2 regions of the Paenibacillus sp. RS8 genome follow, and region 2 is predicted to be linked to the other one. Evidence: riboswitches for the same ligand, from Rfam matches in the RefSeq annotation. Region 2 holds a riboswitch; the other holds the start of a gene.

Region 1 (14,912 bases), 2.3 Mb from region 2:
CATCGAAAATTTACTCCAGCAAAAGCGTACGAGCGCGATTCCCATCGTTGTGATGATGTGCGGTGTGGCAGGGTCGGGTAAAACGACCTTTGCTCAAAAGTTGGAGAAAGAAGGATTCGTTCGTCTCTCGATTGATGAGGACATCTGGGCCACTTACGGTCGTTTTGGAGTCGATTATCCAGAGCAGAATTATGATACCTATTTAAAAGAATCAGAATTAAAGCTGCGTGGGGAGCTAGTAAATCTGATTCAGGCTAAACAGCATGTGGTTGTCGATTTCAGCTTTTGGCAACGGAATAGACGGAACGATTATAAGCAATTAATTGAAGAGCATGGCGGTGTCTGGGAGCTGATTTACTTAAAGGTTCAGCCGGATGAATTGCGGCGGCGACTGCTCATCCGGAGTGAACGTTTTGACGCCAATGCGGCGTTTACGATCACAGAGGACACGCTAACTCGGTTTCTAAGTGGTTTTGAAACCCCTGCTGGTGAAGGAGAAGCAGTAATCGAAGCGGAGGTCATCCTTCCTTAACCATTTCCCAAGCGTAGAATGAAAATTATCAAATTTGTCAGCTTATTCGCTCATAGAACCACAGCCAGATTAAAATCCTATGGCTGTGGTTCTTTTTTTACGCGCTTGATTATGCCATGATAGCTATGGAGGCGACCCGAGAGATGTTTAAGGACTTTAAGCTTATAGCCGGACGGCCGGTGTATATACAAATTAAAGACTATATGAAGCACTTAATTATAAAAGGCGGTCTACAAGGCAACCAAAAGCTGCCCTCCACAAGAGAGCTCAGCACACTGCTTAAGGTTAGCCGCAACTCTGTAATCTCTGCGTATGCAGAGCTTGAGGATGATGGGTTTGCCTATACAGTTCAGGGGCAAGGAAGTTATGTGGCGCCTTCACCTCCCGGCAGTGAAACGATTGTCTCTTGGACGATGGACTGGAAGTCACGTCTTAACGATCATGCGCGACTCGCAGAGGAAATGGACATCATGAAGCGCGGTTTACGAGCGGAGAAGGGTACGATCTCCTTTACGAGCATCGCACCCGATGAAAGCCTTTTTGATCTGGATAATGTGAAGCGCTCCTTTATGGATCGTATGTCGGTGGAAGGTAACGTCTTACTGAATTATGGATATGCCAAAGGGTATAAGCCTTTAATAGACTATTTGAAGCAATATATGGAGCACAAGGGCGCCCAAATGAAGGGCAAGGATATATTGATCACCAATGGCTTTACAGAGGGATTCGATATTGTATTGTCGGCACTTAGCAAGAAGAATAGATCGGTCATTTGTGAGAATCCGACGCATCATACGGCGATCAAAAATCTGAAGCTGAACGGCTTTGAGATCACCGGAATTCCTATGGAGCGTGATGGGATTGATCTGGTAGAGCTGGAGAAGGCATTGCAGCAGCAAGCTTTTGACTGTGCCTACTTCGTCCCTTCTTATCATAATCCGACCGGTATTGTAATGTCCCCCGAGAAAAGACAGGGGCTAATGAAGCTGATGAATCGGTATCAAATACCGGTGATCGAGGATGGTTTTAACGAGGAATTACGATATTCGGGCTCACATGTGGCTCCACTAATCGCAGCAGCAGGTAGCGGCAACAGCGTGATCTATCTAGGTAGCTTCTCAAAAGTATTATTTCCGGGACTACGCGTAGGCTGGGTGCTGGCAGATCAGGAGTTAATCTATTCTCTCGAAAGCGTCAAGCGCGCACGTACTATTCATACCTCGACGCTGGATCAATCCATTTTGTATCAATACTTATTGGGCGGACATTTAGAGAAGTATTTGAAAAAAGCCAGAGCAGAATACAAACGGAAATATGAACTAACCCTGCAATGCTGTAAGGAGTTTATTCCGTATAAGTCGTTATCAGGGGACGGAGGATTGCATCTTTTTGTAACCTTCGCGGAGGGCTTTAATACTAGGACGCTGCTGGCAGCCTGTCATGAGCAAGGGGTTATTTTTACAGCAGGAGATATATTCTTCACAGACGGTAAGGGTCAAAATACAATACGGATCGGTTTCTCCAGAGTGACGGATGAGGATATCCGCAAGGGGATCGAGATTATTGGTAGAACAGCACGACAACTAATGGGATAAAGAGGTGCTTGAGATGAAGATGAAAGTAGGCGTAATTATGGGCGGGGTGTCCTCAGAGTTTGAGGTATCCATGAATAGCGGGAGAGAGATTTTGAAGAATCTGGATCCAAATAAATATGAAGTTACTCCAATAGTGATCACCAAACGTGAAGAGCTGATTGAGCAGGCAAAAGGAATCGATATCGCGCTGCTTGCGCTCCACGGGGCTTACGGTGAGGACGGTACGGTTCAGGGGACGCTGGAGACAATGGGGATTCCTTATACAGGCAGTGGGGTTTTGTCTAGCAGCATTTGCATGGATAAAGATCTTTCTAAAAAGCTTATGCGCTGCTCAGGCGTCAATACGGCAGATTGGCTGTGCTGGGATAGTATGAAGGATTATTCTCAAGAAGCGGTAGATCGGATCGGATATCCTGTTATGGTGAAGCCGTGTTCAGGCGGTTCGAGTATTGGAATGGAAAAGGTCAGCAGTAGCGAAGAATTATTGAGCGCAGTACAGAAGGCTTTTGCCTGTGATCAATCGATTCTGATCGAGAGCTACATTCAAGGCCAGGAAATCACCTGCTCCATTCTAAATGGAGAGATGTTGCCCGTTTTAGGGATCACCTCCGCACATGCGGAGTGGTTCGATTACAGTGCTAAGTATGAAGATGGCGGGGCAGACGAACGGGTCATCGAACTACCGGCCGAGGTGTATGAGCGAGTGCGTGATGCAGCCTTAACTTGCTATAAAGCATTAAAATGCAGTGTGTATGCACGAGTGGATATGCTCATCAAGGATGGTATTCCGTATGTGCTGGAGGTGAACACGTTACCGGGCATGACGAAGGCCAGTCTTTTACCAAAAAGCGCGCAAGCGGCAGGCTACTCCTTCAGCGGACTGCTGGACGCAATTATTTCTCTTTCCCTGGCGGAAAAGAGTCCAAAAGAAGAGGTGTACAGCCATGCATAATGAATGGGTTGCTCCACGTGTGCGAGAGATTGCTCCCTCGGGAATTCGGGCTTTTTTTGACCTAAGTACGGGAAATCAGGATATTATATCGCTTGGTGTAGGCGAACCGGATTTTGTAACACCGGAGCATGTAAGAGCTGCCTGCATTCGTGCTTTAAATGATGGGGAAACGAGGTATACACCAAATTCCGGCTTATTGGAGCTTAGAGAAGAGATCGCCTCTTATCTGCACACAAGCTTCAATCTCCGTTATGAGCCAACTAATGAGATTATGGTTACGGTGGGAAGTAGTGAAGCTGTAGATTTGGCTCTGCGGGCCTTTATCACACCCGGGGATGAGATTATCGTCCCTTCTCCAAGCTACATCGCGTATTCGCCGATTACCCATTTGAACGGGGGGGTTACGGTAGAGGTTGAATCTTCAGCCGAGCAGGGCTTTAAGCTTACTGCTGAAGCGTTGCAGAGGGTAATTACCCCGCGTTCCAAGATTCTTATGGTAAATTTTCCGAGTAATCCTACAGGAACAGTAATGTCTTACGAAGACTGGTTGCCGATTGCTCAGATTGTAAAAGAGAATAACCTACTTGTCATTTCAGATGAGATTTATGCCGAGCTTACCTATGACAGTCAACATGTCAGCATTGCCTCTCTTCCAGGGATGATGGAACGAACCATTGTCATTAGCGGCTTCTCCAAAGCTTTTGCGATGACTGGCTGGCGAGTAGGTTATGCCTGTGGTGATCAGGAATTAATCGCTGCGATGCTTAAAATCCATCAGTACACAGCAATGTGTGCACCGGTACTAGGTCAAATCGCTGCCATAGAATCACTGCGTAATGGTATGGAACATAAGGACCACATGAAACGATGCTTCGATGAGCGAAGAAAGCTGCTGGTTAGTGGATTTCGATCCATTGGATTACCTTGCCATGAGCCGGAGGGTGCATTTTATGCCTTTCCTTCCATCGCTAATACCGGATTGAGATCAGAGGATTTCGCTTTGCAGCTGCTCAAGGAGGTTGGTGTTGCTGCGGTTCCGGGGCATGTGTTTGGAGCCGGTGGAGAGGGGTATATTCGCTGCTCTTATGCAGCATCTCTACAAAAATTGACAGAAGCTTTGGAGAGAATTGAAGGATTTATGAAAGTGAAGTTGTAATTCTAGCGGTCCCCATCTATCATAGATGGGGGCTTTTCTGTGTAGATAAGATAGAATAGGTGATACGGATATCTTTAATTGGAGGTTAAAATATGATTTCAACGATTCAAGAAGTAATTAAACGAATCACACCAGCTGATGAACAGTCTTTCCTAAAGGCGGAGCACCGCCTGAATATTCTAACTAAACCGCCGGGCAGTTTGGGACAATTGGAGACTCTGGCTGTTAAGCTCGCTGGAATTTCGGGTACGGAGCAGCCTAGCTTCACCAAACGGACGGTTGTTGTGATGGCTGCCGATCACGGTGTATGCTGCGAGGGAGTTAGCGCCTTTCCGCAGGAAGTCACAATGCAAATGGCCTATAATTTTCTTAGCGGAGGAGCGGCTGTGAATGTACTGGCACGCCAAGCCGGGGCAGAGGTAAAGTTCGTAGATATCGGTGTTAACGGCGATCTTAGTCATGAGGATCTGATTGATCGTAAGGTACGCCGGGGAACGGATAATATGGCTGCGGGACCTGCGATGAGTCGTGAGGAAGCGATGAGTGCTGTGCTTGTAGGCATAAAAATCGCACAAGAAGCGATTGATAACGGGACGGAGATTTTTATTACGGGTGAAATGGGCATAGGAAATACAACGGCTAGTGCAGCTATTCTGTGTGCTCTAAAAGGAATAGCGCCTGAAGTAGCCGTCGGAAGAGGAACGGGAATTGATGATGAACGTTTACTACATAAAATTGCAGTTGTGGAACGTGCTCTAAAGGTGAATCAGCCGAATCCGGCAGATCCGCTGGATGTTTTGTCCAAAGTAGGGGGACTGGAAATCGCCGGTTTGACCGGTCTGATTCTTGGCGCAGCCGCTGCTAGGATCCCTGTGATTCTGGACGGTTTTATTTCGGGTGCGGCAGCTCTCGTCGCGAAGGCCCTTGCGCCAGAATCCATTGCCTATATGATAGGTTCCCATGTATCAGGTGAGCAGGGACATAAGCTGATGCTGGAGCAGCTTGGGCTTGAACCGTTGTTTAACCTTGGCCTTCGTTTGGGTGAAGGAACTGGAGGCGTATTGTCTCTTCATTTAATAGAGGCGATATGCCGTATTTTGAGCGAGATGGCCACCTTTGAAAGTGCAGGCATCTCTGGAGCTGGGAAACAATGAGTATTCTTGTAACGGGTGGCGCACGTAGCGGGAAGAGTGGTTTCGCAGAAAAACTGATGTCGTCACTGACAGATCAGGCCTCCTATGTAGCAACCGGACAAGCGTTTGATGATGAAATGAAGGAACGGATTGCACTGCATCAGCATCAGCGCTCGCAAAGCGGGTATGCTTGGGAGACGTTAGAGGAGCCCTATGATTTGCCAGATCTTCTTAAGCGTTTATCTGGTGAGAAGGCGGTCCTTGTAGATTGTCTAACGTTGTGGTTATCGAATGTACTGCTTGCCATGGAAGGATTTACGGATAGACAAGAACTGATTGAGAGCGAGATTACAAGACTTGAAGACAGTGTACGTACATTTAAAGGAAATCTCATTTTGGTCACTAATGAAGTAGGGGACGGTATTGTTCCAGAGTATGCGCTTGGTCGATTGTACCGTGATTTGGCAGGACGCATGAACGCGTTACTCGCTAGGCAATGTGAGCAGGTCTTTCTAGTGACTGCTGGCATTCCAATTGAACTTAAGAGCAGGGAGTATCGCTTATGAGGGAGCGCAGGGATGCTGCCGCGGCTGCCTTTCAGTTTTTGTCTCGGTTTCCTGTAAAGAGTGATGCCGGATTTTCTCCTGAGCTGCTGCGCCGAAGTGTGCTGTTCTATCCCGTGGTGGGTGCAGCTATCGGACTGTGCGTAGCTGCTGGAGCAGCTTTGACGGGCTGGATGTTACCGGCTTGGCCAGCCGCTGTTATTACCCTCATTTTATGGGTAGGACTTACTGGCGGCTTGCATCTCGATGGTTGGATGGACAGCGCGGATGGTCTGCTTAGCTACCGACCGAGGGAACGAATACTGGAGATTATGAAGGACAGCCGTGTGGGTGCGATGGGTGTGCTCGCCTGCGTGCTGCTCTTGCTGTTAAAGGCCTCTTTAGTGGCAGCATTAATCGAAGGCTACGCCTATTACGAGCTGCCACTGCTCTTGCTGCCAGCGATCTGGAGCCGCTGGTATATGGTGCGGGCAATGGTGCGTTATCCCATTGCCCGCGGGAACGAGGGGCTGGCCGCGAGCTTCGCCGGCCTCGCTCCCTCGCATGAGCGGCGCGCGCTGGCGATAGCCGCGCTGCTCTCGCTAGCCGCAGCCGCTGCGCCCCTGGCGCTCGGCGCGGGCTTAGGCGCGTGGCCGTTGCATCTGGCGGCAGCGTTACTGCTGCCGGCTGCAGCCTGGGCCAGCGGCACTGTGGCTGCGCGGCGGATCAGCAGCCGGCTCGGCGGGCTCACCGGCGATGTGTACGGCGCGCTGAATGAGCTGCTAGAGGTTGTGCTGCTACTAGTATTAGTGCTGCTCCAGCACAACTTTATGTAAGTGGCTCCTGCGGGGGACGCATAGTAGCCAGCTCTTTCAATCTGATTTTATACTCTATTAATGCCTGTGGCTCCAGCTGTTTGGTGGCCCAGATTCTTGCTTGTACACATACTTGCTAACCGTGATGACGTTGTATCATATTTTGCGAATCATTTGATATTTTTAGAGTTCGATAAGAAAGAGGGATGACATGGTTGCTGCCATTCTGCTATTTGTAATTGCCGGCCTTGCTGAGATTGGAGGCGGATACTTAGTATGGTTATGGCTAAGAGAATCAAGACCTCTCTGGTACGGTTTGGTAGGTTCTTTGATTCTGATAAGCTATGGCATTATTCCTACGTTGCAGAAGTTTCCATCCTTCGGAAGAGTGTATGCAGCTTACGGCGGGGTGTTTATCGTGCTCGCTGTGTTATGGGGCTGGCTAGTAGACAAGAAAACACCCGATGTATATGACTGGGTTGGTGCTGTTATTTGTGTGATCGGCGTTTCGGTCATTCTTTGGGCACCGAGACACTAAGATTAACATGGTGTACTAAGCTATGAATGGTAACTCGTTATGCAAGAAAGGACTAGTTGATGGGTTTAAAGACAATGCAGTGCCTAAATAAAACAGCCCGTTCAACACTTTCGTGTGAACGGGCTGTTTTTATTTAAGCTTAGATCTTAAATTGTTGTACAGCTTCCTGAAGCTTTTTAGCCTGCTCATAGAGATGTTGGACGGTTACTGCATGTCCTTCAAGCTCTATACGCTGGCGCTCTGAGTTCTCGGATAATGTATCCGCACTTTCTTGGGATCTTGAAGTAATTTGTGCGGTTTCCTCGACGGAAGCACTGACTTCTTCCGTACTTGCTGAGATTTGCTGCGTAGCTGCAGATACGGATTGAATATTCTGATTGATGCTCTGGATCAGAATCAGGAGGTGATTGAAGGCATCGCCCGCTTCTGTCACCTTGCCTACCCCAGAGGCTACCTCAGAATTCACTTGGTTCATCTCAGTAACGGAGCGATTCATATCTTCCTGAAGTCCTAGAAGGAAATCACGGATCTGCTCATTCGCATTACGGGATTGTTCGGAAAGCTTACGTACTTCTCCGGCAACAACGGCAAAGCCGCGACCATGTTCACCTGCACGCGCTGCTTCAATCGAAGCATTGAGTGACAGCATTTGGATTTGCTTCGTAATTTCAGTAATACTATGAACGACTTCTCCGATCATTACTGAACGTTCGTTCATAATTTGTAATTGCTCCAGTGACTGCAAAGAAGCACGTTCAACCTGGCGCATTTGCAGAACAGCACTTTGAGCAATCTCATTACCGCCACTCGCCTCAGCGGAAGCTTCACTGATCTGCTCTGTGACTTCGGTAGCTGCTGAAGCAATATGCTGAATGCCGAAATTGATTTCTTCCATAGCTTTTGAATTATCTAGAGCACTGCTCGCGATGGTCGTACTACCTTTGCCGATTTCTACTACGGAAGAGCTAGAGTGGTCCGCCATTTCATTTAAGACGTCTACACGCTCTCTTAAGGAATTGGAATCGGTGACTACTGTGTTTGAGGTAACGAGTACATGTCCAATCATTTCTTTTAGGCGTAGGGTCATCGCTTGGAAGCTTCTGGATAGCTGAGCGACCTCATCAGTGCCATTAACCGTTAATTCCTCTGTGAAATCTCCCTCAGCGAGACGGGCGCTGTAAGCTGCAAGCTTAGAGATGGGACGAGTTATCCGCATGCTCATAAACCAGGCACCGGTTGAACCTATGATTAGCGTTAGCAGAGTGATCCCGGCACTGGTCCACAGAATGCTGTTTGTTTTTTCTTGAATAAAGCTTACATCACTGCTGATTCCGATAACCATCGTACTTCCGGGAATTCCGATATAAGCTGACTTATGTACACCATGGGCGTCTCTGTATGTATCGCTTAGTCCGCTCTTTCCTTTAAGAGCTTGCTGCATTGCAGAAGATACCTTAACAATTTCATCCCGCTTTAATTTTCCATCATGATCTACGGTCAGAACCTCGGCTTCCTTGCCTTTAAGATTGACTAGAAAAATAGTCTCAACCCCATGCTGCTTCTTCTTATCCTGAAAATAGAATTCAAGATTGGTGGCTGCTTGTTCGTTCTTCTTTAGTGCTTGCTGAGCATGCATGGTGTTAATATTCTTATATACGTCCTGAGCAGCTGCAGTTAGAATTTGATTGATTTGTGGCATGACATAGCTGTTGAAAATACTGGTGGATATAAAGTAGAAGCTGGTACTTAACAAAAGAGACGTGAGTAATAGAACTACAAACAATAAACGCGTGAATCGGCGACTGATCGACTGCTTGAAACGAAACATATTGTTGTTCTCCCCTTTTTATGGACAGCGAAGCTCCATTTCTTATTGGAATACATCCTATCTCCCTACCGAGTGCTAGTGTCTGGCAACCTGCAATATATTCCATAGTTATGTAATATATCAACTAAATGGATCGGGAATGAAGTGTTTGATACTATTCTATATAATTAACCTCTGGATGAATAGTGAAAATTTTAGTTTATAGAGCATATTTTTCTGAAAAAGATGAATTATTACTGACACTTTTATTTTTATTTAATAAAAATGGGTATAAATACCCAATTCATTATTTGTTTATTTTTATGGATTGTTTGATGACAGTGTGATAGAGTATTAATGTTTTGTTCCAAACATAAGGTAAGCCGCGGTTCGTAACCATCCCGCGTAAACAAAACTAGGAGGAATTTAAGTAATATGTTCAATTTGTTGTGGGGAGTTTTATTTGTTATTGTCAATTTTGCCTTTTTTCTACTCTGTTACCGCCTGTTCGGCAAAAATGGAATGTATGCCTGGGTAGGTATCGCTACTGTAATTGCTAACATTCAGGTAGCTAAGACGATTGCTATGCCATTTGATATTGTGATGACACTCGGAAATACGATGTATGTCACTTTGTATATGACCAGCGATTTGCTTAATGAGAAGTATGGAAGAGCGGAAGCACGCAAAGCAGTTTGGTTTGGTTTCTTCACTTTGCTTATGACGACAGTCATTATGCAGATGGTACTAGTATTTAAGCCGCAAGAGACCGATATCGCTCAGTCTTCTTTAGAGACGATCTTTGGGCTGATGCCTCGACTAGCTCTGGGTAGTCTTACTGCTTACTTCATTAGTCAGTTCCTAGATGTTCGGTTATACGCCTGGATTCGCAAATATTACAGCACCTCAAGTCAGCTGTGGATTCGTTCCAACGGCAGCACGATGGTCAGTTCTTTTGTGGATACACTAATCTTCTGCACCATTGCATTTGCTGGGTTGTATAACTGGAGTGTATGGCTTGAAATTTTGCTTACAACGTATCTAGCGAAATTCTTACTAACCGCAGTAAGCACACCTATCTTATATATCGCCCGAACTTTTACTTTTGCTGAAGATGGAATACCTTCATCTGTTCAAAAGAAGGAATAAACAACACTACAGCCAGCGCGTACCGATTATAATCGATGCGCGCTGTTTGATTTTTCCGGTCATTAGAAGGCTTAATCGTTACATGAAAAATGTGTACATAAAATTAATATAAAGCTAAAATAAGCTATCGTAGCAATTCTAATAGTGTGCCTTGCAATTCGTTGGTTAAAGCTGCCGTTATTGCTCTTCAATTTAAGTGCTATCAGTCCGATCGAAGAGAGTGTACATATTCGGTAGTCATAGAAATTACGAACAGGTGTGATGAAGGATGAATCTAGTAGTGCCTATACTGTGCCATGCAGCACAGCAGCCCGACAGCATTGCCTTAACCCAGGCCCAAGCGACGCATACCTATGCAACATTAGTACAAGCGATGCAGAGAATTGCGAATGGTCTACAGCAAAAGGGCTTGAAGCATGACAAAATTGCTATTTTATCTACGAATCGTATTGAATTTGTTGAAGTTTTCTTAGGGGCTATTTATGCGGGCTGTGTTCCGATTCCTTTAGATCCCAAGTGGAGCGCAAATGAGCTGCAGATGATTATAAAGCAGTGCCAGCCGTCGATGATTTTTGCTGAGCCGGAAGCTGCAAAGCATCTGGTATTTATGAACGAAGCCATCCCAACGCTGACTTTTTCAAATGAACGAACAGGTTCCTATGATCAGTGGCTGGATGCGCTGAAACCAGAGGCTGAGTTGGATGAGACGAACGAGTTATTATTTATCGGTTTTACTTCAGGCACAACTGGGCTACCCAAAGGATATATGCGTACCCATTTATCGTGGTTAAAGAGCTTTGAGGTATCGAGTGCTGCCTTTGAATTGGACTCTATGAAGGATGTTTTAGCACCGGGTCCGTTTGTGCATTCGCTGTCCTTGTTCGCTGTAATGCAGAGTCTGTATGGTGGAGCAAACTTTCATATTACCCAAAAATTTAGCGCCAAGCATGTGTTAGAGCTGTGCAAGCAGATTCCGGGTGTGGTGCTGTTCGTTGTACCGACAATGCTCGAATCCATGATGCAGCAGGCTGTTCCTGGGCAGACGCAGATTGATGCGATTATTAGCTCAGGTGCAAAGTGGCCTTGGCTGTCCAAAAAAAAGGGCATGGAAGTGTTCGGCGGAACGCGTCTCTATGAATCCTATGGTTCCTCAGAAGCGAGTTATATTAGTTATTTGGATGTTCTGGAAGAGCATAATCCGAACTCTGTAGGCAAGCCCTATCCCGGAGTGCAAATTTCCATTCGTGATGAAGAGTTCCGTGAAGTCCCTACGGGGGAGATTGGGCAGTTATATGTGCGAAGTGATATGATATTTCTAGGCTACCATCAATTGCCGAAGGAGACCGCAGCAGCTTTTCGAGAGGGATGGCTTGTGTTGGAGGATTATGTTTATCAGGATGAAGCTGGTTATTTATATCTGGCGGGTCGCTTGAAAAATAGAATCATCTCGGGTGGGCTGAACGTTTATCCAGAGGAAATAGAGCGAGTACTGGAGCATCTTCCGGAAATACAAGAAGTAATGGTGCTTGGCGTCCCTGACGATTATTGGGGAGAACAGCTGGCAGTCCTCGTGAAATGGAATGGTGCAAAGCATTTATCTATAGACGAAATAAAGAATTATTGTCGCCAGTATTTAGCAAGTTACAAAGCGCCGAAGCAGCTGCTGACAGTTGATGAGTTTATCTATACTAGCAGCGGAAAAATTGCCCGGCAAGCGATGAAAGACTATGTGAAAAGAGCGATGGTATGATCGAAGCAGTGATTGTCATGGCAAAACGCACACCGATTGGCAGGATGGGCGGCTTATTAAGTACATTGGAGCCGGAAGCATTACTGGCGCCGCTTATTCAGCATATTGTGGCAGAGACAAACCTGCCTGTAGATATAATCGATGATGTCATTATTGGAAATGTGGTCGGTCCGGGTGGGAATATTGCCCGGGTAGCAGCGCTCGAAGCGGGATTGCCTGTTTCGGTTCCGGGTGTCACTGTGGATCGGCAGTGCGGTTCTGGGCTAGAGGCGATTAATATTGCAGCTAGGCTTATTCAAAGCGGTGCTGGTGAGATTTATTTCGCAGGCGGCGTTGAAAGCACGAGCCGTGCTCCCTGGAAGATGGCTAAGCCACAGACCTTGATGGGTATTCCACAGCTATATACCCGTGCTCATTTTACACCTAGCGCTTACGGTGATCCGGATATGGGGATTGCTGCGGAAAATGTAGCGCGGAAGTACGGGATTTCCCGAGAAGAGCAGGATCAATATGCCTTGAAAAGCCATCAGAAGGCCGTTCATGCTCAGCAAAGTGGCCAGTTTCAGCAGGAGATTGTACCTCTTCTGGTTGAGGGAGAGTGGGTGCATACCGACGAATGTCCTAGGGTCAATACGAGCTTGGATAAGCTGCGAAAGCTACCGCCAATTTTTGAAGAAAAGGGTACTGTCACTGCTGGAAATGCTTGTCCTATTAATGATGGTGCGGCGCTTCTATTAATGATGTCCCGTGAGAAATGTCGGCAACTCAAGCTTAAGCCTATACTGCGTGTAGTGGATGCGCAAGCGGCAGGTGTGGATCCAAATTATTTAGGTATGGGGCCAGTTCCAGCTGTACAAAAGGTGTTACAGCGTCAACAGCTGACCATAGCCGATTTAGATATCGTAGAGTTTAATGAAGCCTTTGCTTCACAAGTTCTAGCCTCACTGAATGAGCTTCAGATCCCACAGGAAAAGGTCAATCTTGGAGGAGGCGCATTAGCTATCGGTCATCCATATGGGGCGTCCGGAGCTATTTTAATGACGCGTTTATGTGCTGAAATGCAGCATACGCCTTATCAAAGGGGACTTGCCACTTTGGGCATTGGCGGCGGGTTGGGGCTGGCTACGCTTGTGGAGGTTACGGAATGAACAGCGTCCGACATCAGATTCTTATGACTGCTGAGTGGATATCGGATTACGCACAGAGTATTGAGGCACCCGTGCAGACGACTAATGGCAATCTGATTGCTCCTTCTACGATGCCTATTATTTTTTGGCAGGTCTTCGATATTCCTTGGCTTAGCAAGGGAGAGCCCTTGCTTCACGGCACTCAGAAATTCTCATATCAAGCTCCGATTACGGCAGGGATGACGTTAGATTGTGAATTAGCATTAACGAGCAAGGTGCAAAAGGAAGGCCGGCAGGGCAAGCTGACCTTTTACAACCATACACTGGTTTGTAAATGTGAAGGTGAGCTTATAGTTACTGCAGAAACGGTGTTAATTCGGGTAGGTGATAATCATGATGAAAAAATTCATAACTGCTGAAGCCATCCGGCAATATGCAGCAGCTTCCCAAGATCTGGCCGCTATTCATCTAGATGAAGATGCTGCAGCTGAAGTTGGATTTAAGCGGCCCATCACACATGGAATGTATCTTATGGGATTAGCTCAATCCTTATATCTCGCTGAGCATCGGGCACAGTGGATCACTCAGTATGAGCTGAAATTTCATCAACCTATAGAAGTAGATAATGTCGTGATTTTTGATTTTGTGGAGGATGACTGCGATGTGAAAGTGATCCTTACAACAGAAGCTGGCGATTTTATTGCTTCAGGAGCTTTTTCAGTGAAAGAGGTGTAATCATGAACAAAGTAGCCTTAATTACTGGAGCGACAAGAGGGATAGGGCGCAGTATCGCCGTGCAGCTCGGCAAGTCCGGTTATAAAGTGGCTGTAAACGGCACAAAACAAGTCTTAATCGATGAGGTTGTGCGCGAGATTCGTCAGGCAGGCGGTGAAGCATCGGGATACTCTGCGAATGTAGCAGATCCGGTTGCGGTCTCTGTAATGGTTGAAGAGGTTATTGCCAAATACGGCCATATTGAGGTGTTGATAGCGAACGCTGGCAATTTGCAGGATCAGAAGTGTCTACGGATGACAGATGAAGAATGGAAGGCCGTGCTGGATGTGCATTTAAATGGCACCTATTACAGCATTCAACGCGTACTACCGCATATGCGTCAGACAGGCGGTGATATTCTGTTGATGACCTCCACCGCTGGGTTAACAGGCTCCGTGGGTCAGGTGAATTATAGTGCAGCCAAGGCTGGAATACTCGGAATGATGTGGACACTTGCAGCGGAGTTGAAACGTGACAAGATTAGGGTAAATGCGATTTCACCAGCCGCTTTAACAGATATGACCAGACCTGTCATTGATCATTTGAAAGAGAAACATGCCAGTCGTAATGAGCCGTTCCCAGAGTTTTGGCGAATAGGCACTCCAGAGGATATTGCTACCTTCGTAAATGCAGTATTGAGCGAGACCGACGCTGATTTAACCGGTGAAATCTTTGCTGTGAATGGATCAAAGGTGACGAAATGGGAGAAGCCTGCGCCTGCCTTTTCCGAGAACAGCATTGAGGCATTTTTCGCTGCTTGGCACCGTCAAAAGGGGAGTGAATAAATGCTTACCTTCGATCAAGTTCATTTTTATTATAAAAAGGGTCAGCCCGTCTTAGAGGATATCAGCTTTACGATAGAAGCGGGGGAATTTGTGGCGATTGTTGGCGCTAATGGCTCTGGAAAATCCACCATTGCCAAGCTAATGGACGGTTTGCTGCTGCCGCGAAAAGGGTCGATACAGTTTAAGGGCCTAGACACCTCAAAGCCAACTGATCTTACAGAAATTCATCGTCAAATCGGCTTTGTTTTTCAGAATCC
Region 2 (14,912 bases):
AAGATAAATATATGCCGCATGCTTTTATGGTTCGTGGTGACCGTCTAGGCTTCTCCAATGGTATTATTTTTCTAGGTGTTCTGTCAGCTCTGCTTGTAGCTGCATTCCACGGAAATACAGAAAGCCTGATTCCTCTTTATGCGGTTGGCGTCTTCATTCCATTCACATTGTCACAGCTAGGAATGATGGTTCATTGGTTTAAAACCAAACCAGCGGGATGGAAAAAAAGATTTGTTGTAAATACCATTGGTATGCTGACTACATTGACGATTACACTTATTTTTATCATTACTAAGTTCTCAAGCGTATGGATGGCTTTCATTTTCTTACCTGCTGTAATGTTCGTGTTCTACCGTATCCACAAGCACTATTTGAATATTGCAGATGAGCTTCGTATATGTCCGAGTACCGATAAACCTTTGATTAAAGGCAGCACGGTTGTTGTCCCTGTTGCCGGTGTAACACGTGCTGTACTGCATTCCATTAGCTATGCCAAGTCTTTAACGGATAATGTTGTAGCAGTATATGTTGGATTTGATGAAGAGGACATCCAAAAGATGGAGCAACGGTGGGAGGAGTGGAGCCCAGGTGTACGCCTGATTGTACTCCGTTCCAGATATCGCAGTATTATTCGTCCGTTACTGAAATTTATTGATACAGTGGAGTGGAAGACCGCAGCAACGGATCATATCACGATCCTGATCCCACAATTTATCACTAAGCATTGGTGGCAAGCTGTACTTCATAATCAGACCAGCTTTTTAATCCGTTCTTACCTAATGAATTCAAAAGATGTTGTGGTAGCGACTGTCCCTTATCATTTGAATAAATAGTGAACCCTTAAGGAGAGGCTATATCCGGAACGTTCGGAATATAGCCTTTTTTGTATTTTAAAGAAGGAAATTGTTACAAATCCACAAAATTTAAAATTTATATGTTGACATAGAGAATGAGAATCAATATCATTTAAAGGTGAGACAGAGACAATCAACATCTTTGAGAAAACATAGCTTGTACACACTAGGAGGGTATTAAATGTTTTGGTTTAACAGAAAAAGATTTGGAAGCATGAAATTAACGATGATCGGATTAATGGTGATGGTGCTATTTTTATCCGCTTGCGGTAATAATAATTCCGGTAACGCATCAAACACAGGATCAGAGCCTACAGCAGCACCTACTGCTGAAGCCACAGAAGCTCCTGCAGCGCCTAAGACGTTAACGGATGCAATGGGGCATGAAGTAACGATTCCGGCTAATCCAACGCGTGTACTGGGTTCTTATTTGGAGGATGCTCTGGTAACTCTGGGCGTGACTCCAGTAGCACAATGGTCCGTACCGAATGGTGTTCAGGATTATCTGGCCGCTGAATTGAAAGATGTGCCTACCATTAGCTACGATCTTCCGCTCGAGGCAGTAACCAGCTTTGCTCCGGATCTTATTCTCATCCCATCGGAGTCTTCTGTACAGAACGGTATCTACGACCAACTGAATAAGATTGCACCGACTTATGTGATTGGGGATGAACTAAATCAAGATTGGCGTAAATCGCTGCTCAAGATTGGTGAAATTCTGAACAAGACCCCTGAAGCAGAGAAAGCCATTAAAGAGTATGAAGACAAAGCGGCTGCTGCGAAAGAAGAGCTTAAAGGAGCTATTGGTCAAGAGTCCGTGGCGATTTTATGGTTGGTACAAAAGAACTTCTATATTGTAGATGAAACACGCAGTAGTGGTGCTGTGTTATACACAGACCTTGGTGTAACGCTGCCTAACTTAGTAACAGAAATTCCTGTTGGTACAAGAGCTACTTGGAATCCAATCTCGCTAGAGAAGCTTTCTGAGCTGACGGCAGATCATATTATTCTTGTAAACAGTGATAAGACTGAGGGTTCGGAAATCCTGGACAGTGCAATTTGGAAAGGTATCCCGGCTGTAAAAGCTGGTAATGTGCATGAAATGAGCTCAACCAGCAGCTGGTTATACAGTGGTGCGAACGCTGGCGGCAAAATTATTGATGATGTGTTAAAAAGTCTTGTGAAATAAAAAGTCGTAATTCACCATGAATGAGACTGATCTTTTGGTGGGGAAGGGCGTGCAGATCAAGTATCTTAGGATACTAAGATCTGCACCATTTTTTTATAAACCATTGTCATATTACGGAAAAACTACTCCTACAATTGTACAACCTAATTTTTTTTGCGATAATGAGAATGATTGTTGTTATCATATAGACTAATGTAACTATCGATTAAGGAGACGACTCATGGTTTCACCCTCAGATTTCGCACATCGCAATAAAAATGATACAAAAAAAGCTCTACATACCCGACCGGCAGCTGCAATGGGTATTCTAGTGATTGGACTTGCTGCTATAGCCTTCGGACTGGCGCTTTCGGTCTCGGTGGGTGCGGCAAATATCAAGCTAGCTACGGTATGGGAAGCAATATTTCATTTCAATCCAGATTTACAGCAGCATCAGGTGATAAGAGAACTGCGATTTCCACGCGCGATAGCAGGTGCTATAGTCGGTGCTTGCTTCGCAGTAGCAGGGGCAATCATGCAAGGGATGACAAGAAACCCGCTGGCGGATTCAGGTCTGTTAGGCTTGAATGCGGGAGCAGGTGTAGCGCTGGCCATAGTTTTTGCTTTTGCACCTTCGCTCTCCTTCACTTCACTTATGTTGTTTTGTTTTATAGGTGCCGCTGTAGCCTCATTTATCGTATTCGGAATTGGGTCGCTATCTTTTAATGGCCTTACACCGTTACGTTTAACGCTCGCAGGCTCTGCGGTAAGTGCATTACTGGTTGCTGTTAGTCAGGGTATAGCTATTCTTTTTAACTTATCCCAGGATATTGCCTTCTGGCTGGCTGGCGGAATGGGTGGGGCGAGCTGGACTCAGATCAAGATTATTTTTCCTTGGGTGTTCGTGGCATTAATCGCAGCGATGATATTATCGCGGTCCGTCACTTTGCTCAGCCTAGGAAGAGAAGTTGCTGTTGGTCTGGGGCAGCGGACAAGATTAGTGCAGTTGGCATGTATGATTGTTGTAGTCGTTCTTGCCGGAAGTGCAGTCTCAATGGTTGGCCCGATTGCTTTTATAGGACTAATTATTCCACATGTTACACGTTATTTCGTTGGTGTAGATTATCGCTGGATTATTCCTTGCTCGGCGATTCTAGGGAGCTTATTGATTATCTTTGCGGATATCGCCGCTAGAATGATAAATGCACCTTATGAAACGCCGCTAGGCGCTTTAATAGCCATCATCGGTGTACCTTTTTTTATTTACTTAGCGAGTAAGCGTAAGGGGGAGCTGTAATGCACAGATTAACCCTTTCTCCTAATGAAAAAGAACGCCGCACACGTGCCATTACAGTGTTATCGCTGCTTGCCATTTTGATCGTTGTTGTATTTATTGTCAGTATGAATACAGGATTTATGCGTCTATCCCCCCGGGAGGTATTACATACACTGCTGGGAGATGGAACTCATCAGCAAAAGCTAATTTTATTTGATTTCAGATTACCTCGCATCGTTATTTCATTGTTAGTTGGAGCGGGCTTTGCAGTGTCAGGTTGTATCTTACAAAGTCTCGCTCGGAATGCACTTGCTGAACCGGCTACGCTGGGCATTAGTGCGGGTGCAGGTTTTGCGGTAATCATTTTTATCTCGTTTTTTCCGGCTACAACAGCAGCTCCGGTATTCGTCTTGCCGCTTTTAGCGCTTGGAGGAGCTAGCTTAACCGCCGCTTTAATCTATATTCTTGCATATCGGAAAGCAGATGGTCTGTCTCCAACAAGATTGATCCTTATCGGGATTGCGGTCGCTGCCGGAATCAATGCTTGCCAGCTTGTGTTGGCCCTTCGGCTTGATCCTAATAATTATCAATTTGTAGCGACTTGGATCGCCGGGAAAATATGGGGTGGCGATTGGAGATTTGTCCTTGCGCTGCTGCCTTGGATAGCGATTCTGTTACCGTTCGCCTTCTATAAGGCCCGTATTCTTAATGTATTGAATCTAGGAGATCATACTTCATTAGGACTTGGAATGCGCGTGGAGAAGGAACGTATTCTCCTTCTGGTAACAGCAGTAGCACTTGCCGGCTCCTGTGTCGCTGTAAGCGGAGGGATTGGCTTTGTTGGTTTAATTGCACCACATCTAGCTCGCAAGCTTGTGGGACCCCGTCATCAGGTATTATTACCAGCTAGTGCTTTGACAGGGGCACTCCTTATGATTACTGCGGATACCATCGGAAGATGGGTTCTGCAGCCTGCAGAAGTTCCAACAGGTATCGTGGTTGCGATCATTGGTGCACCTTACTTTTTGTATTTACTCGCCAAATCAAAAGCGTAAAACTAAGCTCTTGCTTACGAAGCAAGATAAATTGTGTAGTTCATTCTAGGAGCATAGCTTCATAAAACTTTTAAGGAGTGGTTAACATGTCAGAACGTTTGAATACAGAAGAATTAAGTATTGGGTATGCAGAGGCTACGATTGTTAAAGGTTTGAACTTATCCATCCCTACGGGAAAAATCACCGCACTAGTGGGCGCTAACGGCTCTGGTAAATCTACAATTCTTAAAACTATGGCCCGGATCATGAAGCCTAAGAGCGGCAGCGTGATGCTGGACGGCAAATCGATCCATAACTTTTCTACGAAAGAGGTAGCTCGTCAGCTTGCGATCCTACCGCAAAACCCAACGGCTCCAGACGGACTAACGGTCTCTGAACTTGTCAGCTATGGTCGCTTCCCGCATCAAAAAGGATTCGGCACAATGACAGCGGAGGATCGCAGCATTATCTCTAACGCTATCACTGTTACAGGTATGGAGCCTTTCCATGACCGTCCGATTGACCGCTTGTCCGGAGGACAACGTCAGCGTGCTTGGATCGCAATGGCATTGGCGCAAGAAACAGACATTCTATTCCTGGACGAACCAACAACATTTCTAGATATGGCGCACCAGCTTGAAGTTCTACAGCTTCTGCAAAAGCTGAATGAGGAAGAAGGCCGTACCATTATTATGGTAGTGCATGATCTGAATCATGCTACTCGTTATGCGCAGCATATGGTCGCTATTAAGTCCGGTACTGTGGTTAGTGAAGGCTCACCTACTGAAGTTATGACACCAGATGTACTGCGGGAAGTGTTTGGAATTGAGGCGGATATTGTGCCAGATCCACGCACCGGTGTGCCACTGTGCCTTCCTTACGAGCTTGCAGCCTATAAAGCGGTGTAAACATAATTAAAAATCATACAACGAACAGGCTCCCGTCATTGACAAGGGAGCCTGTTCGTTGTTACAGTTGTGGTTGCCTACAATTCCATGATACCACTACTTAAAATAGATCAAGAACCATCATTTTTACATGGTTAAAGGAGCATGAAACATGAATATTGACAAAATTCAAGATGACCTAGAGCAATTAATGACTGCAGGAATAGTGAAGAGTCATGAAAACTTAAAGGATCACGTGTATACCAAAATGGGCGGCAAAGCTGATATTTTGGCGGCACCAGCTACTTATGATGAAATTCAAAAGATCGTTACATATGCTGAACAAAATGGGATAACCCTTACGGTACTTGGGAACGGCTCTAACGTGATTATCCGTGATGGAGGTGTGCGTGGGATCGTTCTGCAAACGGCAGGACTAACTGGAATGGGAATTCGAGATAATCTCTTGTATGCGGAGTGCGGCGCCAAGATTATTGATGTTTCCAGATATGCGCTGGAAATGGAGCTTACGGGTCTTGAGTTCGCCTGCGGCATTCCAGGAACAGTTGGTGGAGCGTTATACATGAACGCAGGTGCTTACGGCGGAGAAATTAAAGATGTACTGCATAGCGCGCTGGCTATAACTAAGAGCGGACAATTAGTGACTCTGCAAGGGGATGAGCTGCAATGGGGTTATAGAAAAAGCGTGTTCGCAAGCGGTGAATACATCGTGCTTGAGGCCAATTTTGCTATGACTTCTGGTGATGCGTTAGCCATCAAGTCGAAAATGGATGAACTTACTTACCTGCGTGAATCGAAGCAGCCGCTTGAGTATCCATCCTGTGGGAGTGTCTTTAAACGTCCTCCAGGTCGTTTTGCGGGTCAGTTAATTCAAGAGAGTGGCTTACAGGGAACAAGAATCGGTGGTGCTGAGGTATCCAAGAAACACGCAGGATTTATTGTAAATGCAGATAATGCAACCGCCAGTGATTACATCGGGTTAATTCACCATGTAAGATCGACTGTGAAGGATAAATTCGGAGTGGAGCTGGAAACTGAAGTGGAGATCATTGGAGAAGAATAACCTCTAATTAGTAAGAGCCCGCAGATTACTGTGGGCTCTTTTGCTGTTATCACTTATGGTTCAATCCACTGATAGGGTGTATTTAGCTCTATCTGTAGTTATTTCCGCCTTATGATCACCTATATCCTCAATACGAAGCCCGTCAATAGCTAAGTCATAGGTGGAATGTGGTAGAGATACTAGCTCACCATCAGCGTTTAAAGTGCTGCCAAATCCTTTTAATATTAATGCACTCCCTAGATAATCATCGATAACATCCTCCGCACTCCGGAACTCAACTGCCTCCAGATTAAAATGAATTTTATCCAGATCACGAAGCTCTTTCTTTTCAATAACAATGGTTTCATTTACATGACTGTTAACCCAGTCCATCAATTTCTGTATGCTTTGTTCCATAAGATGATCCCACCTTTACTTCAAAGATTATTAGGTTTAAGTTACCCTTTTTGTAGGATTTGAATCCATATTTTTGCCACATCTGAGCGAAAATGAACAAAGGATGGTGCTAAGCTATAGCGAATGTTACAGAATAGCAACAGCAGAGATAATCCTCTACAACCAGAATAAGGATAGATAGATATTAACTATTCGAAAAAGGGGGTAGTGTCATTTGATTCAGCTAACTGAGGTCTCCAAGTATTATCAGGAGAGGTGTGCGGTTGATCGAATAACTTTTGCAGTGGAGAAGGGTGAGGTCTTTGGGTTTCTAGGTCCCAATGGTGCTGGTAAGACGACCACGATGCGAATGATGACGGGGCTTCTTCAGTCTACAAGGGGAGAAATTTTAATTAATGGCATGAATATTTTACGACATAAAAAAGAAATTCATGCCCAAATTGGCGTTGTTTTCGAGCTTCCCAATCTGTATATGCGTTGTTCTATCCGAGATAATCTAGAGCTGTATGCTGACCTGTATAGGGTAGCAGCCAGTCGGGTGAATGAAGTCATGGAAATTCTTCAACTGTTAGATAAGGAAAAAGCTAAGGTAAGTAGCTTGTCCAAAGGCTGGAAGCAGCGTGTCCTAATCGCCAGAGCATTATTACATAAGCCTCAAGTGTTGTTTTTAGATGAGCCTACGAGTGGATTAGATCCAAATTCAGCCTCACTCATTCGTAATCACATCAAGAGAATTCAAGATGAAGGTACAACTATTGTCTTAACAACGCATGATATGCACGAGGCAGAAGAATTAAGCGATAGAGTAGGGATCATGCACGCTGGTGCATTGGTGGCACTTGATGAACCCCATAGACTTAAGACCATGTATGGTAAACCAGAAATTGAAGTGAAATATCAGCAGGATAGAGAAGTGATTATGAAATCCTGGCCGATAGCAGAAGAGTCTACAAAAGATCATATTTATCAGCTAATGTCTAATCATCAAATGATAAGTATGCACAGTAAAGAGGCTTCGCTGGCAGATGTATTTGCTGCCTTGACGGGAAGTGAGTTAAGTTGAGTTATCCGTTATGGAAGCTGTTTAAGCATGAGTGTAAGGATATACTACGTAATCCAGCGACTGTAATTCTAATTGTGTTGCCTATATTTATGGCTAAAATAATCATCACTGTAGTGGACAAGAGCGGTCTAGATTTCATGCTTCTTTCTACTTGGATCTTGTTTGCGCAAGTAATGGTTGGAATCATGATTACCGGCCCAGGATTAATTGAGGAGCGAGAGAGTAAAACTTATGATGCACTGTTGATCTCACCGTTAAGCAGAGGTCAGATCATTATTGCTAAGGCGGGTTCTGTTCTTGTCTTTTCGTTATTTTCACAGCTGATAGTTTATGTACTTAATCAAGGGTTGAACATAGATTTATTGTCTTCGTTGATATATATGTTATTGGGTGGAATGATCTTTGTACAAGTTGGAATTATCATCGGATTAAAGGTAAGTTCCTCCAAAAATGGCTCGGCCATCAGCTCTGCATTTATGGTTCTTTTTTTCTTGGTGGCTTCTGTTTACTTAGCTCTTCCAGAATGGACTTATCCGATCTTTGCAGCTTTGCCGAGTATTGAAATCACCCAGAACTTGAACAGTATTCTTAATGGAGAAGGGATATTGCCTGTAGAAAGTCTGCTGTTGCTCATATGGATTGCGGTGCTTTCAGTTTGGATTTGGAAGATCGAGAAAGAGTAGAACTTGTCAGGAGCAGGCCACCCGTGGTATAGTTCAAGACGCAATATGCTTAAAGAAGAAGTCTGCACGGATTGTGCAGGAGAGGTTCGCGAACTCCCTCTATAAAAAACTAAGAGTATATTAAACCGTATAAGCGGATGCTGTCCTTTACCCGGACGTTGCTTCCGTTTCTTCTTAGTGGAGCCAAGTTTTCGAAATCTCGTTCTTCTTTCCATTACCGGCCAAGGCCGAAGGAAAAGAGAGGGGTTTTTTGTCGTGTCAGAAGGAAGATTAAAAGAGGAAATGCAAGAAGTCACTTTGCTTGGTAATCAGGGAACGCAGTACAAGTTTGGTTATGATCCAGACATTCTAGAAGTATTTGATAATAAGCATCCTGGGCGTGATTATTTTGTTAAATTCAACTGCCCTGAGTTTACTAGCTTATGTCCTGTTACAGGCCAGCCGGATTTTGCCACACTGTATATTTCGTATATTCCTGAACAGAAGATGGTGGAATCTAAATCATTAAAGCTGTATTTATTCAGCTTCCGTAACCATGGTGACTTTCATGAGGACTGTGTCAACATTATTATGAATGATCTGATCTCACTGATGGACCCACGTTACATTGAGGTATGGGGCAAATTCACTCCGCGTGGAGGCATTTCTATTGATCCTTATTGCAACTATGGAAGACCGGGTACGAAGTATGAGGCGATGGCGGAGCACCGCTTGATCAATCACGACCTCTATCCGGAAAAAGTGGACAACCGCTAATCCCAATAAGTTGATAAGGAGAGATTAAGATGAATAAAAAAGCACTAGTTGTATTCAGCGGCGGACAAGATAGCACCACTTGCCTGATTTGGGCATTGAAGCGTTTTGAGGAAGTGCAGGTAGTTACCTTCAACTATAATCAGCGTCATGCGGCTGAAATCGAAGTTGCTACAGAAATAGCAGCTAAGTTTAATGTAAAACAGCATATTCTTGATTTGGGACTGCTGAATCAACTGGCACCAAATGCTTTAACACGGCAGGATATTGATATTGTGGCTGGCGAAGGCGATGACCTTCCAAGTACGTTTGTGGACGGACGAAATCTGTTGTTTTTATCTTTTGCCGCAATATTAGCTAAACAGTTAGGTTATTCCCATATTGTTACTGGAGTCTGCCAAACGGACTTTAGCGGATATCCGGACTGCCGTGATGTCTTTGTGAAATCATTGAATGTTACGCTGAATTTATCTATGGACTATGAGTTTGCAATACACACTCCACTGATGTGGCTGGATAAAAAAGAAACGTGGAAGATGGCCGATGAACTGGGTTATTTTGATTATGTTCGCGAACATACTCTGACCTGTTATAACGGCATAATTGGCAGAGGTTGTGGATCTTGTCCAGCATGTCTATTACGTCAGCGGGGACTTGAACAATATGAGGCGGAAAGAACGGAGGTCCGTTCTTAATGCTTAACGAGGTCTCAGTCTGCAAAATATTTACGTTCGACGCGGCGCATCAGTTAGTGGGTCACAAAGGGAAGTGCAGTAACCTGCACGGTCATACGTATAAGCTCGAAGTAGTGCTTAAGGGCAAACCTATGACCGCGGAAGGCCATTCGGACGAAGGGTTTGTAATTGATTTCAGCGATATCAAAACAACAGTGCAGCAAAGCCTTGTAGACCGTCTAGATCATGCTTTTCTCGCTATGGGAAATGAACCTGTGTTAGAGACGTTAACGAATACGGGTTCCAAAGTAGCTTTGCTGTCTTTCCGGACCACCGTTGAGAATATGTCTTCATATATAGCATACAAGCTTAAGCAAGCGGGGCTGCCCTTGTACGCTGTAAAGCTATGGGAGACACCAACCTCTTGGGCAGAAGTGCTGGCTGAAGATATCCCTGAGGATGGACCATCTTACCGCTTGTATGGAGGCTGTGATTGTGAGTAAGATTCCTGTAATTGAAATCTTCGGTCCGACCATTCAAGGTGAAGGTGCGGTAATTGGTGTGAAGACTATGTTTGTCCGCACCTATGGCTGCGATTATCGCTGTGGCTGGTGTGACTCCGCTTTTACTTGGGATGGTTCGGCTAAGGATAAGGTTCGAATGATGGCCTCGGATGACATTATGAATGAACTTATAGCTATAGCTGGAGATAATTTCGACTGTGTTACGATTTCAGGCGGCAATCCTGCTTTAATTGGTGATGGGATGGGCACTTTTATTAACCTGCTACATGAGCGAGGGATACAAGCTGCAATAGAAACTCAGGGCAGTAAATGGCAGGAATGGTTCAATGACGTGGATGTGCTGACCATTAGTCCGAAGCCGCCAAGCTCAGGGATGACAACGAATTGGGAAATGCTAGATAACATCATGAGTAAGCTGGAGAATCTGGGCCGTTCCACACACAGTCTTAAAGTCGTAGTGTTTGACGATAAGGACTTCGGTTATGCAAAAGACATTCACCATCGATATCCCAATGTGCAGCTCTATCTGCAGCCTGGGAATGATGATGTCACTGAAGAGGGTGACATTTCTGCTCGACTTTTGGGGAGGCTGGAATGGTTGTTTAATAAAGTAATCTTAGATCCTGAAATGAATAGAGTGCGTGTACTACCACAGCTGCATGCTTTAATCTGGCATAATAAGCGTGGCAAGTAAAAAGGGGTGTAATGTAATGGGTGTCTGCATAGCAGATGCCCTTTTTTTGTTGATTTGAGTCTTTAAAAAGGTAGATAGAATGTCCCATAATCTGGTATGATTTTCATAAAAGTTATAGGAGGTACCTAATGGGAAATTTAACTGCACTGTTAATTATTGATGTTCAAGAAGCTATGTTCTCCTATCCTGATCAAAAGCTGTACGATGAAGAGGGTGTGATGGAGAGAATTATTTCCCTTCAGCATAAGGCTAGGGTGGCAGGTACTCCAATTGTTTATATTCAACATACGGAAGATGAGGAATACACAAAAGGTACGCCCACATGGCAGATCAGTCACCGTATCACACCGCAGGAAGGCGAAGTTATTGTGGAGAAGCCTACTTGGGATGCTTTTCACCAAACCGTGTTGCAAGATGAGCTACAGAAGCTCGGGATCACGAATCTGGTGATTTGTGGGATGCAAAGTGAATTCTGTCTAGATACGACGATAAGACGCGCATACAGCATGGGATATAAAAGTGTGCTGGTTTCAGATGCTCATAGCACCTTTGATAATGGGGTTCTGAGTAGTAGAGAGATCGTTAAGCATCATAATGCGGTAATTGGAGGTAGATTCGCCCAGTTACGAGCTGAAAGCGAGGTTCAGTTCTAGATGAATACCCCACAGGCTGCCATGAAACCTATTCAGCGTTCTCGACTTAGACTATTTGCCGGAAAGCGATATTTTATTTGGAAAAGATACTTGAAATGGTGTACTGATCGCGGCAAGATGGCGAAGCAGCGCACTAGTGATATTTTATCTTATGAGGCAATGACTCACGCTACACCGTTATTACGTAGTCTTCGGAATGTAGATATGGTGCTTCAATATAATAAAATAACAAATTTACGGCTGGCGATCGCGAAACTGGATGGACTCATGGTGCGGCCGGGGGAGACGTTTTCCTATTGGAGAAGCATCGGCAAGCCCAGTAAGCGAAAAGGATATCTGGAAGGTATGGTTCTGCATTATGGCGGTTTTCATTCTGGAGTTGGCGGGGGGCTATGCCAGTTGTCTAATCTGATCTACTGGATGACACTGCATACTCCTCTTACGGTTACGGAACGGCATCGGCACAGCTATGATGTATTTCCAGATGAACAGCGCACACAGCCATTTGGAAGCGGGGCTACCTGTTCTTATAATTATTTGGATCTTCAAGTGAAGAATAACACGAATCAAACGTATCAATTAAAGCTCTGGCTGGATGACAGTCATTTGCATGGGGAATGGAGATGCGATGAGCAGTCACTTTATAAATATGAAGTGTACGAAAGTGATCATCGGATAAGCCTAGAACCATGGGGCGGATATATTCGTAGCAATAAGATCAGTCGAAAAATATTCACACGTACAGGCGACCTAGTTGGAGATGAAGCTGTAACGGATAATTATGCGCTTATGATGTATTCTCCGCTTCTTCATGGTTAAGAGCCAATGACATTCCACAGTATCTTAAGCATATGCTCTCGTCAGAAATGACATTGCTTATGCTTTTTTTAGCGAAATCTAATGAAAATAGATGCATTTTTTCACGGTCTGCGTTAAATTAACATAAGTGACTTAAGATATTGAAAGGACGCGTACCATGTGAATCTTAAAAAACCGCCACTTCCTATTCCAATTTTAATGTTGATTGGGATTGTGGCCATCTCTTTTTCTGCCATTTTTATCAAGTGGTCTGCAGCACCAGCATCTATACAAGGAATGTATCGGCTGTTGTTCACCTCGCTGCTGATGTTGCCTTTTGCAAGACCATACAGCGGAGCAGCGTTCGCGCTTCGTAAAAAAGACTGGATCATGCTAGTGCTCTCAGGCACTATGCTAGCGCTACATTTTTTGCTTTGGATGGGCTCTTTGAAGTATACTTCGGTAGCTAGTTCAACAATGATCATGGCGCTGGAGCCCGTGTTTATAATGCTGGGCGTTTATTTTTTGTATAAGGAAAAAACAGCTGTGTCTGCTATTCTAGGGTTGAGTATCGCTATTGGCGGAGTAGTATTTATCGGCTGGGGAGATATTGGAATCTCTGCGGATAATCTTAAAGGTGATTTGCTATCGGTTGGAGGAACAGTCGCGGTAGCTGTGCATATGCTTATCGGTCAAAGGCTTGTAGTGCGCATGCCCTCATATTTGTATAGCTTGATAGTATTCTTGTCAGCGGCTGGCGTGTTTGCCATTTACAATCTGATCATGGGGATTTCCTTCTTCAACTATCCTGCAAATGAGTGGGGAATCTTCGTTTTGCTAGCAGTGGTTCCAACGGTGTTCGGGCATATTTTATTTAATTGGCTGCTTCAGTATGTATCCGCAACTACGGTATCTATGAACATCTTAGGAGAACCAGTGGGGGCAAGTATCCTCGCGTATCTGCTCTTGGGTGAACAATTAACTGCGCTACAATGGGCAGGTGGACTTTTGGTTATGTTTGGACTTGGCGTATATTTGTATACTGGAAGAAAGAAAACGATTCAGGTGGCGGAAGCCATTCAGAATGCTTCATAACAGATATTTTAATCATAAAGGGGTCGCAAGGTATGGAAGAACAAGATCAAAATTTAGAATTGCATTCTGGAAAAGGCACTGGGCCAACAAGTGAGGAACTATGGAACGAAGACACGTACACAGCTTGGGTTGCTCGATTTGGTACACCGTCAGAGGCAGCAGCAAAGTTAATTAAGGAACCAAGTGCAAAGCTGTACCCGCTCTCTTCTTATTTTGGAGATGTACAGGGTAAAAAGATGATGAATCTCATGGGATCAAACGGAATGAAGGCAGTCGCTCTGTCATTACTCGGGGCGGACGTAACTGTTGCCGACTTCTCGGAGGCTAATGCGCGTTATGCTGCTGAACTCGCTCAAGAAGCGGGTGTTCAGCTAAACTATATCGTATCGGATGTTCTGAAGCTTCCAGATCACGTACTGGATGGTTCATATGATATCGTATTTGCGGAGTTAGGGATTGTTCATTACTTTACCGACCTTGCTCTTTTTATGGAAACAGTCCACCATTTACTTTCTCCTGGTGGGATTTTTATTCTGCGCGATTTCCATCCTGTGACGACTAAGCTTATATCCTCTAAGGGTTCTACAGCGAAGGTTCGCAAACACAAAGTCAGCGGTGACTACTTCGACACGACATTGGAAGAAAAAAGAGTCTCATACTCTAAGTATTTGCCTTCAACAGGCAAACCAGCAGGCGAACAGGAGCATAGCGTGGTATATTGGCGTCGCTGGACGCTTGGAGAAATTGTAACAGCCGCTGCCAGTTCCGGACTTGTGATCCGTCAATTGGTAGAAGAGCCTAATCTATCCTCGGACGTTTATGATAAAGGAATACCAAAGACATTCACCTTGGTGGCTGGTAATGGTCAGAACCTGTAAGAGTATATGTTTACACGTTACAATAACCTTATATTTCTCGTAGAAACGGCTGCATCGTCCCTGAGAGGACGGCGCAGTCGTTTTTTTGTTTAAAACATAAATTTTTAAACTTTTTTACGGAGAATATTCCATTACATTGGAAACGTATAGGTAATACAATAATTTTACATTCAACATTTGAAAGCGGTTACTTTACGGAAAGGCATTCATAAAGGATTTGAGGTGGTTATGAAATGGACGAAGTATTACTACGAATGACGGGGATTGATAAATTTTTCCCAGGTGTTCATGCATTGAATCAATGTCAATTTGAGCTGAAGCGTGGGGAAGTTCATGCCTTAGTTGGTGAAAATGGAGCAGGGAAGTCTACCCTGATGAAGATTGCAACAGGGGTGTAT

Evidence for each region. A riboswitch is a leader RNA that binds a small molecule or an ion and turns the genes downstream of it on or off. The one in region 2 is predicted to bind preQ1.
Region 1: it holds a riboswitch for preQ1, as region 2 does, so the genes downstream of both, ACDZ28_RS14930 (queuosine precursor transporter) here and queF (preQ(1) synthase) in region 2, are expected to answer to the same signal.

The regions. Positions count from the first base shown of each region.
Region 1 is NZ_CP168131.1:3,003,811-3,018,722, forward strand. It holds gene ACDZ28_RS14885 (ATP-binding protein) at 1-532, shown strand, start outside; gene ACDZ28_RS14890 (PLP-dependent aminotransferase family protein) at 676-2,127, shown strand; gene ACDZ28_RS14895 (D-alanine--D-alanine ligase) at 2,147-3,079, shown strand; gene ACDZ28_RS14900 (aminotransferase class I/II-fold pyridoxal phosphate-dependent enzyme) at 3,072-4,235, shown strand; gene cobT (nicotinate-nucleotide--dimethylbenzimidazole phosphoribosyltransferase) at 4,328-5,389, shown strand; gene cobU (bifunctional adenosylcobinamide kinase/adenosylcobinamide-phosphate guanylyltransferase) at 5,386-5,934, shown strand; gene cobS (adenosylcobinamide-GDP ribazoletransferase) at 5,931-6,746, shown strand; gene ACDZ28_RS14920 (YnfA family protein) at 6,937-7,263, shown strand; gene ACDZ28_RS14925 (methyl-accepting chemotaxis protein) at 7,403-9,091, opposite strand; PreQ1 riboswitch class I at 9,450-9,495, shown strand; gene ACDZ28_RS14930 (queuosine precursor transporter) at 9,506-10,219, shown strand; gene ACDZ28_RS14935 (AMP-binding protein) at 10,488-11,969, shown strand; gene ACDZ28_RS14940 (thiolase family protein) at 11,966-13,117, shown strand; gene ACDZ28_RS14945 (MaoC family dehydratase N-terminal domain-containing protein) at 13,114-13,515, shown strand; gene ACDZ28_RS14950 (MaoC family dehydratase) at 13,490-13,831, shown strand; gene ACDZ28_RS14955 (SDR family oxidoreductase) at 13,834-14,655, shown strand; gene ACDZ28_RS14960 (energy-coupling factor transporter ATPase) at 14,656-14,912, shown strand, end outside.
Region 2 is NZ_CP168131.1:5,284,183-5,299,094, reverse strand. It holds gene ACDZ28_RS25020 (APC family permease) at 1-833, shown strand, start outside; gene ACDZ28_RS25015 (iron-hydroxamate ABC transporter substrate-binding protein) at 1,036-2,043, shown strand; gene ACDZ28_RS25010 (iron ABC transporter permease) at 2,264-3,319, shown strand; gene ACDZ28_RS25005 (FecCD family ABC transporter permease) at 3,319-4,353, shown strand; gene ACDZ28_RS25000 (ABC transporter ATP-binding protein) at 4,440-5,240, shown strand; gene murB (UDP-N-acetylmuramate dehydrogenase) at 5,392-6,303, shown strand; gene ACDZ28_RS24990 (hypothetical protein) at 6,364-6,699, opposite strand; gene ACDZ28_RS24985 (ABC transporter ATP-binding protein) at 6,914-7,762, shown strand; gene ACDZ28_RS24980 (ABC transporter permease) at 7,759-8,445, shown strand; PreQ1 riboswitch class I at 8,521-8,564, shown strand; gene queF (preQ(1) synthase) at 8,728-9,201, shown strand; gene queC (7-cyano-7-deazaguanine synthase QueC) at 9,231-9,893, shown strand; gene ACDZ28_RS24965 (6-carboxytetrahydropterin synthase) at 9,893-10,375, shown strand; gene queE (7-carboxy-7-deazaguanine synthase QueE) at 10,368-11,090, shown strand; gene ACDZ28_RS24955 (cysteine hydrolase family protein) at 11,219-11,743, shown strand; gene ACDZ28_RS24950 (VanW family protein) at 11,765-12,562, shown strand; gene ACDZ28_RS24945 (DMT family transporter) at 12,722-13,636, shown strand; gene ACDZ28_RS24940 (methyltransferase domain-containing protein) at 13,669-14,514, shown strand; gene ACDZ28_RS24935 (sugar ABC transporter ATP-binding protein) at 14,748-14,912, shown strand, end outside.